2 regions of the Herbaspirillum sp. UBA812 genome follow, and region 1 is predicted to be linked to the other one. Evidence: predicted binding sites of a transcription regulator. Region 1 holds the regulator's gene; the other holds the start of a gene.

Region 1 (5,079 bases):
AGGACATGACCACCCTGGTGGCCCCGACCGGCGCGCGCGACCCCAATGCTCGCCCGCAGGCGGCCTCGCTGCAGCAGCAGTCCGGTGCGCCGAACGCACAGCAGGCCAAGCGTCCGGCGCTGCTGTCGTCGCCGCTGGCCCAGCAGCCGGCCCGCGCCGCGCGCCCCGAGAATGCGCCATTGCTGGACCAGCCGGCCCACGGCCGCGCGCCTGCGCGCCCGGTGGAAGCTGCTCCGGCCAGCGATGCCCGCGTCTGGCGCAGCCGCCGTGCGGAGCAGGCGGCCGGTGGCCGTCCGGCCTCGGCCCAGCAGGCGCAGGAATCCGGTGAACATGACCAGCGTCCACGTTCGGCCCTGCCTGAATTCGATGGCAAGGACTACGACGAAATCCTTTCCGAAGTCATGAGCGAGATCCGCTCCATGCGCGGCGTGCTGGAAACCCAGCTGGCCGAGATTTCCTGGGGCGGTACGCAGAAACGCGATCCGCTCAAGGGCGTGGTGCTGAAGGAAATGCTGGCGGCCGGCTTCTCGGCCAGCCTGTCGCGCCTGATCACCGAAAACCTGCCTGCCAACTCCAAGTCGCAGGACATCATGTTCTGGGTCAAGTCGGTGCTGGCGCGCAATCTCAATACCCTGGCCAACGAAAACGAACTGCTGGAAAACGGCGGCGTCTTCGCCCTGGTCGGCCCCACTGGCGTGGGCAAGACCACCACCACCGCCAAGCTGGCGGCGCGCTGCGTGATGCGCCACGGCTCCGGCAAGCTGGCCCTGATCACGACCGACGGCTACCGTATCGGTGGTTACGAACAACTGCGCATCTACGGCAAGATCCTCGGCGTGATGGTGCACTCGGTCAAGGATGAGACCGACCTGCGCATCGCCCTGGAAGAGCTCAAGGGCAAGCACACCGTGCTGATCGACACCGCCGGTGTCGGCCAGCGCGACCAGATGGTGGCCGAGCAGGACGCCATGCTGGCCGGCGCCGGCGTGGACATCAAGCGCCTGCTGTGCCTGAATGCCACCGCCACCGGCGGTACGCTCAATGAAGTGGTACATGCCTATTCCAGCTCCGGGCTGGCCGGCTGCATCATCACCAAGCTGGACGAAGCCGCCACCATCGGCAACGTGCTGGATGTGGTGATCCGCCACAAGCTCAACCTGCATTACGTGGCCAATGGCCAGCGCGTGCCGGAAGACCTGCATGTGGCCAACAAGCTCTACCTGGCCGACCGTGCCTTCAAGCAGAAGCGCGAAACCGCCCCTTTCGAATTCCAGGAGGGTGAGTTGCCGGGCGTGATCGGTCCTACTGCCATGTCCATGAATGACCGGGGACTGCGTGAGGTGAGCTTTGGCTAGTTACGATATCGACCAGGCAGCAGGGCTGCGCCGGATGCTGGAGCGTCCGGTGCCCAGGCTGTTCACCTTCTTCTCGGTGCTGGGTGAGGAAGAGAAGAGTGCCATGCTCATCAATCTGGCTGCGTCACTGTCACAGGCCAAGCACAGCGTGCTGGTGGTGGATGGCGACGTTGCCACAACGGGTCTGCTGACCCGCATCGGCCTGCGTCACGACGTGGCGACCCTGCAGGAAGTGGCGCGCATGGAGCGTCCGATGGCGGAAGCCACACGGCTCCTGCCGGAAGGTTTTTCGATGGCGCGCATCGCCCGCCGCAGCGTGCCCTCGGCGACCGATCCGCATGCCGGCCGTCTGGCGGAGATCTTCGACAGCCTCATCGAGCAGGCCGAGATCACACTGGTCAATGGCGTGCTGGCACGTGACCTGTCGCTGCCGGTGCCGACCATGGAAATGGGTGAGATCGTGATCCAGGTCTCGACTACGGCGTCTTCGATCAAGGCGGCCTATGTGCTCCTCAAGAGCCTGAGCGACCGCATCGGTCGTCGTCCTTTCAGTCTCATCGTCAACGATGCCACCGAAGCCGAAGCCCGTACCGTCTACGCCAACATGGCCCAAGCGGCCAGCCGCTACCTGGCGGCGCAGCTCAATTTCATCGGCGCGATTCCGGCGGATGACCATATTCGCCGCGCCACCGGACAGGGGCGGGCGGTGATGGACGTGTTTCCCTTCGCTGGTGCCGCGCTGGCTTTCCAGCGCCTGTCCAAGCGCTTCACGGCCGGTCCGGATGCGGCTCGCAGCAGCTACGGGATGGCCACCGACGGCGCCAGTCTGGGAGTGTGACGTGCATGTATAACGTCAAGGGAAAAAAGGGCAAGAACGACGTGCTGGAGCAGCATGCGCCGCTGGTCAAGAAACTGGCGCATCAGCTCAAGGCCAAGCTGCCCCCCAGCGTAGAGGTGGACGACCTGATCCAGGCCGGCATGATGGGCTTGCTCGACGCCGTCAACCGCTACGAGGAAACCCATGGCGCGCAGTTCGAGACCTACGCCGTGCAGCGTATCCGTGGTGCCATGCTGGATGAGCTGCGCAGCAGCGACTGGCTGCCGCGCAGCATCCGCCAGAATGCGCGCAAGGTGGAAGAAGCCATGCAGTCCCTGCTGCAGCAACTGGGCCGTCAGCCGCAAGAAGCGGAAGTGGCGCAGCACATGAAGATCAGCCTGGCCGAGTATCAGTCGCTGCTGACCGACTGCGGCGGCCACCAGTTGATCTATTACGAAGATTTTCACGACGACGAGGGCGGCCACGAACACTTCCTGGACCGCTACCAGACCGGCGACGGCGAGGATGATCCGCTGCAGAGCCTGATCAATGGCGGTTTCCGCGAAGCCGTGGTGGATTCCATCAAGGCCTTGCCCGAGCGTGAGCAGATCCTGATGGCGCTGTACTACGAGCAGGAAATGAACCTCAAGGAAATCGGCGCCGTCATGGGCGTTTCCGAATCGCGCGTGTGCCAGTTGCACAGCCAGGCGATCTCGCGCATGCGTTCCTATCTGCGCGAGCATTCCTGGAGCGGGGTGGCCTGAGGCTGCCTGCCTTCAGGGCGCAGATCCGAGAGAGGACGCAGGACGCGTTAACGACAAAGCCCGGCAAATGCCGGGCTTTTTGTTGATGCGATCTTGCTGTGCTTCCGTGAGCGGGAAGCGGCTGAAACTTATACCACGCCCAGACGGCGTCCCGAGGACCGGATGCTGTTCTGGCCATCCGGGCCATAGAAATTGCCGGTGCCGGTCTTGCCTTGCAGGATGGTCAGGGCGCTCTGGTTGATGGAGAGCTTCTTGCCGATCAGCAGGCCGTTGACGCGGTTCAGTTCCTTGGCGTCCTGCGCCAGCTCGAACAGGCTGGCCCAGATCTCGCGGTCAGCGTCGCTGGCTTGCTCATTCATCCACTGTTGCATGCCGCTTTCATCTGCACTGTAGCCGAGGCTGCCCAGCAGCGCGTGGCGGTTGCCGGCCAGCGTGGACATTTCAGCAACGATGGCGGCCTTTTCGGTAATGATGTCGGTCAGGCCTTCGGCGGTGGCTTCCGCCAGCAGTGCCTGTTCCTGGCTCAGTTTTTCCACCAGGCGCGACAGCGCGGCGTGTTCCAGGGACAGGTTGCTGGCCGGATTCATGCGAAAGATCCTCTGAGCGGTAAAACGGGAATCAGGCCGGGCGGGCGCTGATGAGATTCTTGACAGTATCGATCACGCCGTCGGCGATCTTGTCGGCATCGATCTGGAAAGTGCCGTTGGCGATGGCCGCTTTCAGCTTTTCCACTTTTTCGGCATTGAAACCGCCGTTTTTGGTGTCCTTGGTTTCCAGCGCCTGATAGGTGCTGGACAAGCGCACGCTGTCCGAAGCCGCTTTTGTGGTGGCCGGGTCGGTGCCAGCAGGATTGGCGGCAGTCGTGTTGCGGGTCTGCGTTTGCGTCTGCTCGGTGTTGAGGGCAGCAGATTTGAGGGCGTCGTTAACGTTCACGGCAGTATTCCTTGTAGGGTGGGGGCGCTTCGCACCCGCCTGTCGTATGGATTATCGACCAGTTCTGGGCAAACTTTAACATTCCCGCACCTGAATTAAGCTGAATTCGGGTACTTTTCTTCACATTCCTGTCCGGGCGATCCGCTGCGTTCCGCGTGGGACTTGCCCTGCGGGAAATTGCTTCATATCAATAGAGAAACCGCGGCCACCGGCTCAATAGTTGATTTCCAGAATCCCGCCCGCTTTGGCAATACCGCTCACCACCTGGCCGGCCGCCGTCCGGGCCTGGGCCATCTGGCCTTCGTTGGCATTGGTCAGGGCGCGCGCTTCGGTGGAAATCTGGAAGCCCGGACCGATCGATACGACCCGTACCGCCTGGCCTTGCTGCACCACGCGCTGGTTGCGGATGGTGTCGAGGCGCAGCGGCGTACCGGCGCGCAGCGACATGTTGGCGACGCGGCCGATGACCTGTGATTCTTCGGTGATCACGCCGCTGGGCAGCGCCGACATGTCGCCGCGAATGCGCGTGATGTCGCTGGCGCTGATGGTCTGGCCCTGGGCCAGCGGGACCGCGGCGACCAGGTAATCCGAGATCACCTGCACATTGGCGCGCAGGTAGATGGTCCAGGGGGAGGGGGCCACGCACTTGATGCCGACCGTGGTGCGGCCGAACAGGCGGCCGCCATTGGGCATGAAGGCTTGCGGTTCAAGGCAGGCCGCCAGCGTCAGGCGTGCATCGGCCGGATCGATGGTGACCGTGACGCTGCCGGGCAGGCCCGAGGTCTGGCTTTTCAGGAATTGCTCCGCCACTTGTTGCAGGGCTTGCAAGTCTTGCTTTTGGGGGGAGTTGGGGTCGTTCTGGGCGAGTGCAGGCGCAGTCGCCCCCAGGCCGGCTGCCAGCAAGGACAGGACGGCGAAAGTGCGGCGCAGGGCGCGGAAAGCGTGTTTCATTTTGTGCAACTTGCCCGCAGGGCATAGGCGAATCTTGGCACTCATGGTACGTCGCGCGCGCGAGGTCAAAAGGGCAAACAGGGGAGGCTTTTCTCTCTTTATCGCCCCTTAGAGTTCGGGGTGCGAACGTATGATCAAGCCTACGTAATTCCATCATCGGCGCAGTCCGCAAGTGGCCCGGCAACCGGCCGGGCAGGACAGGGGGCGCTGGTACTTCCGGAGGACCTGATGGTCTCTAAGCTCGACGATTATTTCCGTT
Region 2 (5,079 bases), on a different contig from region 1:
AAAGCATTTCATCTCGCTGCAGCGTGGCTATCACGGTTCGTCCTCGGTGGGCGCGGGCCTGACTGCATTGCCCAATTTCCATTACAACTTCAACCTGCCGCTGCCGACCCAGCATTACCTGCCCTCGCCTTACCCTTACCGCAGCGAGCTGCAGGGCGATGAAGCGATCATCGCGGCCTCGGTGCAATCGCTGCGCGACAAGGTCGCCGAACTGGGCGCGGACAATGTGGCCGCCTTCTTCTGCGAACCGATCCAGGGTTCCGGTGGCGTGGTGGTGCCGCCCAAGGGCTGGCTCAAGGCCATGCAGCTGGCCTGCAACCAGCTCGACATCCTGTTCGTGGTGGACGAGGTCATCACCGGCTTCGGCCGCACCGGCCCGATGTTCGCCTGCCTGGACGAAGACGTGCAGCCCGACCTGATGACCATGGCCAAGGGCTTGACCGCCGGCTATGCGCCGATGGGCGCGGTGATGATGTCGGACCGTGTCTACAACGGTATTGCCGATGGCGCACCGATGAGCACCGTGGTCGGCCATGGCCAGACCTACTCGGCCCATCCGGTCAGTGCGGCGGTGGCGCTGGAGGTCCTGCGGCTCTATGAGGAAGGCGGTCTGCTGGAAAACGGCCGACGCCTGGAACCGGTCTTCGCCGGTGGCCTGCGCGCCCTGCTCGATCATCCGCTGGTGGGCGATGCGCGCAGCCGTGGTCTCCTGGGCGCACTGGAACTGGTGGCCGACAAGCAGACCAAGGCCCGCTTTGCACCCGAGTTGAAGCTGCACGATCGCATCTTCCAGGTGGCCTATCGCCATGGACTGGTGTTCCGCGCCTTCGGCGACAACATCCTCGGCTTTGCGCCCGCGCTGTGCTACACGGAAGAGGATTTCGCGCTGATGTTTGCGCGCCTGCGGGCCATCCTCGATGAAGTGCTGGCCCAACCCGAGGTGCGCCAGGCCGTGCGCTGAGCCGGCCCATGCGAGTATCGCCTCCGGCACGATGGGGAAATCGCCGCCGGAGGGGTTAAAATGCCCTGCTACATCCTGCCGGATTGCGCTGCGTGCGATACGCGAGGCAGACCGGCAGGCTGAGTCGAATAACCCGAGGCAACATGATGACTAACGGCGCGTTGAAACTGGACCGGATCGATCTGAGGATTTTGTGTCACCTGCAGCAGAATAGCCGCATTACCAATGTAATCCTGGCCGACGCCGTCGGCCTCTCGCCCAGTCCCTGCCTGATCCGTGTCAAACGCCTGGAGAAGGCCGGCTACATCAGCGGCTATGGCGCGTATATCCGTCTGGAGAAACTGGCCGACGTCCAGATCGTGTTCACCGAGGTGACGCTGTCGGACCATCGGCGCGAAGACTTCGCCAAGTTCGAAGCCACCATCCGCAACGTCGATGAAATCATCGAATGCCATCTGGTCAGCGGTGGGTATGACTACCTGCTCAAGTTCATGACCCGCAGCGTGGTGCACTACCAGAGCGTGATCGAATCCCTGCTGGAACAGAACCTGCGCATCGAGAAGTACTTCAGCTACATCGTCATCAAGTCGCCCTTCATCAAGCATCACTATCCGCTGGAAAAATTCATCCAGACCTGAGGCGCATGAGCTGGCCGCCGCCGGACGATGTCGTGCGGCGCCAGCCAGGCACGCTCTGCAGGCGGCGATAGCGCTGTCTGCACGGTTTTCCGCAGGCTTTTTCGGGCCTTTTTCCTGGCTTTTTTCCTGCCCCTTTTTCTGTACAGACGATCGCGGATGGTCCTGATCGTTTTTGCACACCGCCTGTCAATTTCCGCACAGCAAGTTCTTTCCAGGGCAGGAAGCCCTCGGCCTCATCTTTACATTTATGCCCTCCGCGAAGGCCGGATTGCGGCATCTCCATCCAATCTCCACAAATCCCCCAGAAAAACACCACTATTGGTCAGCAAACTCCCCTTTACTTTTGTAAAGACGTGCCGTTAACCTTCGGGTGTGCTGACGAAGGGTCAGTTTCTCAAATTACAAGAACATCACGTTTGCTTAGGGGTCAACATGGCAACTTCCACTGGGACGATCTCGACATCGGCCGGTCCGCTTGACGTTTCGACGCTGGTCAACCAGCTCATCGCGGTCGAGAGCAAGTCCAAGCTCACACCGCTGAAGACCAAGGAAAGCGGCTTCAATACGCTCATTTCCGCGTATGGCTCGCTGAAGAATGCACTGACCAGCTATCAAAGCGCCCTGAAGGTCATGACGGCCGCCAGTTTCAGCGCACAGAAGACCACCGTGTCCAATGCCGGCACCGGCACCAGCCTGACCACCGATCCGTTCACGGCAGAAGCCAACAGTGACGACTCGACCAAGGTCCTGGCACAGAAGCTGAAATCCGGTGGCTATGCCAGCGGCGCCACCTTCAATGCCGGCGACTCGATCGCCATCAAGATCGGCACCAACTCGCCCACCTTCATCACGCTGCAGGCCAATGCCACCCTGGCGGGCGTGCGCGATACCATCAATGCCTCCAAGGCCGGCGTGACGGCCTCCATCGTCACCGATGGCAGCGGCGACCATCTGGTCCTGGAATCCAATACCGGCGGCACGGCCAACACCATCAAGGTCACGGCCAACAATTCGCTGTCCGGGCTGAGCTATGACCCCAGCGTGTCGGGCTCGGTGACGCAGATCCAGGCCCCGCGCGATGCCACCAAGGCCGCCGCCGGCAAGTACAGCATTGGCGTGAGCCAGCTGGCACAGGCGGTCAAGGTCAGCTCGGCCGGCATCGTGCCCGGCACCACCTTCGACAATGGCGTGCTGGCCATCAAGACCGGCAATGGCTCGACCACGCTGATCCAGCCCAAGACCAATACCCTGGCCGGTGTGCGCGATGCCATCAACGCCAGCGATGCGGGCGTCAATGCGGCCATCGTCAGCGACGGCACCAACGACCACCTGGTGCTCACCGCCAAGGACAGCGGCGCGGCCAACAGCCTGCGGGTCAGCGGCACCGGCAATTTTGCGGTGTTCAACTTCGATCCCAGCGGCACCGTCACCACCACGGGCGTGGCGACCAACCAGACTTACAGCAGCGGTAGCCTGGCGCTGCAGGTCGGCAGCAAGTCCTTCACCATCACCCCGACCGATCTCGACAACAGCGGTGCCATCGGCCTGAACGACGTGATGAAGGCCATCAACGATGCCAATACCGGCGTGACCGCCAGCATCAGCAACGACGGCAGCAATGACCATCTGGTGCTCACGCCGGCCGGCACGGATCCGATCAAGCTGGTCGGCAGCAATGACTATGCCAACCTGTCCGGCAGCAGCATGGGGCAATTGGCCAAGGCGCAGGATGCCAAGCTGACCATCGATGGCGTGGCGGTGACCAGCACCACCAACAAGGTCAGCAATGCGATTTCGGGCGTGACGCTGAACCTGGCGAAGGTGACGACGGCGGCGGACAATTTCTCGCTGTCCATCGCCAATGACACCAGCGGCCTGTCGACGGCGGCCAACAGTTTCGTGACGGCCTACAACAACCTGGCCAAGGCCGTGACCAACCTCACCAAGCAGACCCCGTCCACCACCAAGGGTCAGGCCAGCACCGGCTCGCCGCTGGCAGCGGAATCTTCCGTGCTGAACATGATGACGCAGATCCGCGGCACCATGCTGGGTGCACTGGGCGACGATGGCGGCATGAACCTGTCGCAGGTGGGGATCTCGTTCCAGAAGGATGGCACGCTGGCGCTGGATGCGACCAAGCTGACGACGGCCGGCAACAAGGATTTCGACGCGGTCGCCAAGCTCTTCACCGGGACCTCCGGCGTAGTGCCCAAGCTGCAGAAGCTGATGGACAGCATCCTGGGCGACAGCGGCACGCTGGCCACCAAGACCAAGGGCCTGCAGGACAGCCTCAAGACCGTGACCGACCAGCAGACCGCGGCCAATGATCGGCTGCAAACCCTGAAGGACAACTACACCAACCAGTTCAACCGGCTCAACGTCACGCTGGCGACGATGCAATCGCGGCAGAGCTACCTGACGCAGCAGCTGGCGAAGTTGTCCAAGTCGTCGTGATGAGAACGGCCGCGCCGAATGGCGTGGCAGAGGAAGCGGTGACACCGGGTTGCGCGTCACCGCTGCATCGAATAAATCCCAGGTTGCTCCGCTTTATCCGAAGCCCAATGGAAAAACCCCGCTGCAAGCGGGGTTCGTCGTTAAACTCTCGTGTGTCCTCGGGGGGAAGCTTGCGCTAACAAATCCCGGGGCTCGCGTGGCGACTATAGGGGTTAACGGGTGCGATGTCAATTCAGGCACAGATAGCGGAAATCCACCGGGCACTCTCGCCCGCGCGCATCTCGACCTACGCGGCGGCCACCCACTGCCACAGCCCCGACGACCCTGCCGCACTCAATCTCTATCTGTGGAACGCGCAGGTCTCCGCTGCCTTCCTGACACCCCTGCACTTGTGTGAAGTCGTGCTGCGCAATGCGGTGGACGACGCCCTTGGTGCCAAATACGGTGCTGCGTGGCCATGGGCCTTCGCCTTTGAACAAAGCTTGCCCGCCAGTTCGATCGCGTATGGTGCGCGCCATGATTTGGCCAAGGCCCGGGCAGGACTACCGATCGGGCAGACGGGCAAAGTGATTGCGGAACTCAAGTTCGTCTTCTGGCAGCGCATGTTCGCCGCAAGGCATGATGGACGACTATGGAATCCTCACCTGCGGCGCGTCTTCCCGTATCTCGATCCGCGCCGCTCCGTGGCACAACATCGCAAGGCCATCCATGACGCACTTGAAACGATCCGACAATTGCGTAACCGCATCGCCCATCACGAGCCGATATTCCACCGTGCGCTGGAGGCCGAGTATCAATTGATCGGTCAACTGATCGCTTGGCGTTCGCCACAGACCTTCCGCTGGATGCATCAGCACCAGCAAATCACTACCTGGCTGGCCGCCCGTCCATAAGCGGCGCGGTATCGTTATACTGGCTACCTGCCCCATGACGACAACAAGCACGTTACAGCGTGCAAACCAGGAATGGAGACTCAGTGACCACCCTCAACTACCTCGATGACTTCCAGCCCGGCCAGGTATTTCG

Evidence for each region. The regulator FliA, encoded in region 1, starts transcription of late flagellar genes. The targets are predictions, from matches to a motif close to CTAAAGTTTNNNNNNNNNNNGCCGNTA.
Region 2: fliD (flagellar filament capping protein FliD) is a predicted target of FliA. The motif match lies at 1,935-1,961, and genes of this name have one in related genera.

Annotation. Positions count from the first base shown of each region.
Region 1 is NZ_DBIC01000069.1:5,498-10,576, reverse strand. Features, by position in the region: gene flhF (flagellar biosynthesis protein FlhF) at 1-1,355, shown strand, start outside; gene B3873_RS04400 (MinD/ParA family ATP-binding protein) at 1,390-2,193, shown strand; gene B3873_RS04395 (RNA polymerase sigma factor FliA) at 2,199-2,936, shown strand; gene B3873_RS04390 (flagella synthesis protein FlgN) at 3,065-3,523, opposite strand; gene flgM (flagellar biosynthesis anti-sigma factor FlgM) at 3,555-3,869, opposite strand; gene flgA (flagellar basal body P-ring formation chaperone FlgA) at 4,083-4,820, opposite strand; gene flgB (flagellar basal body rod protein FlgB) at 5,049-5,079, shown strand, end outside.
Region 2 is NZ_DBIC01000298.1:21,652-26,730, forward strand. Features, by position in the region: gene B3873_RS20650 (aspartate aminotransferase family protein) at 1-961, shown strand, start outside; gene B3873_RS20655 (Lrp/AsnC family transcriptional regulator) at 1,105-1,599, shown strand; gene fliD (flagellar filament capping protein FliD) at 2,032-4,053, shown strand; gene B3873_RS20665 (hypothetical protein) at 4,278-4,946, shown strand; gene B3873_RS20670 (MaoC family dehydratase) at 5,030-5,079, shown strand, end outside.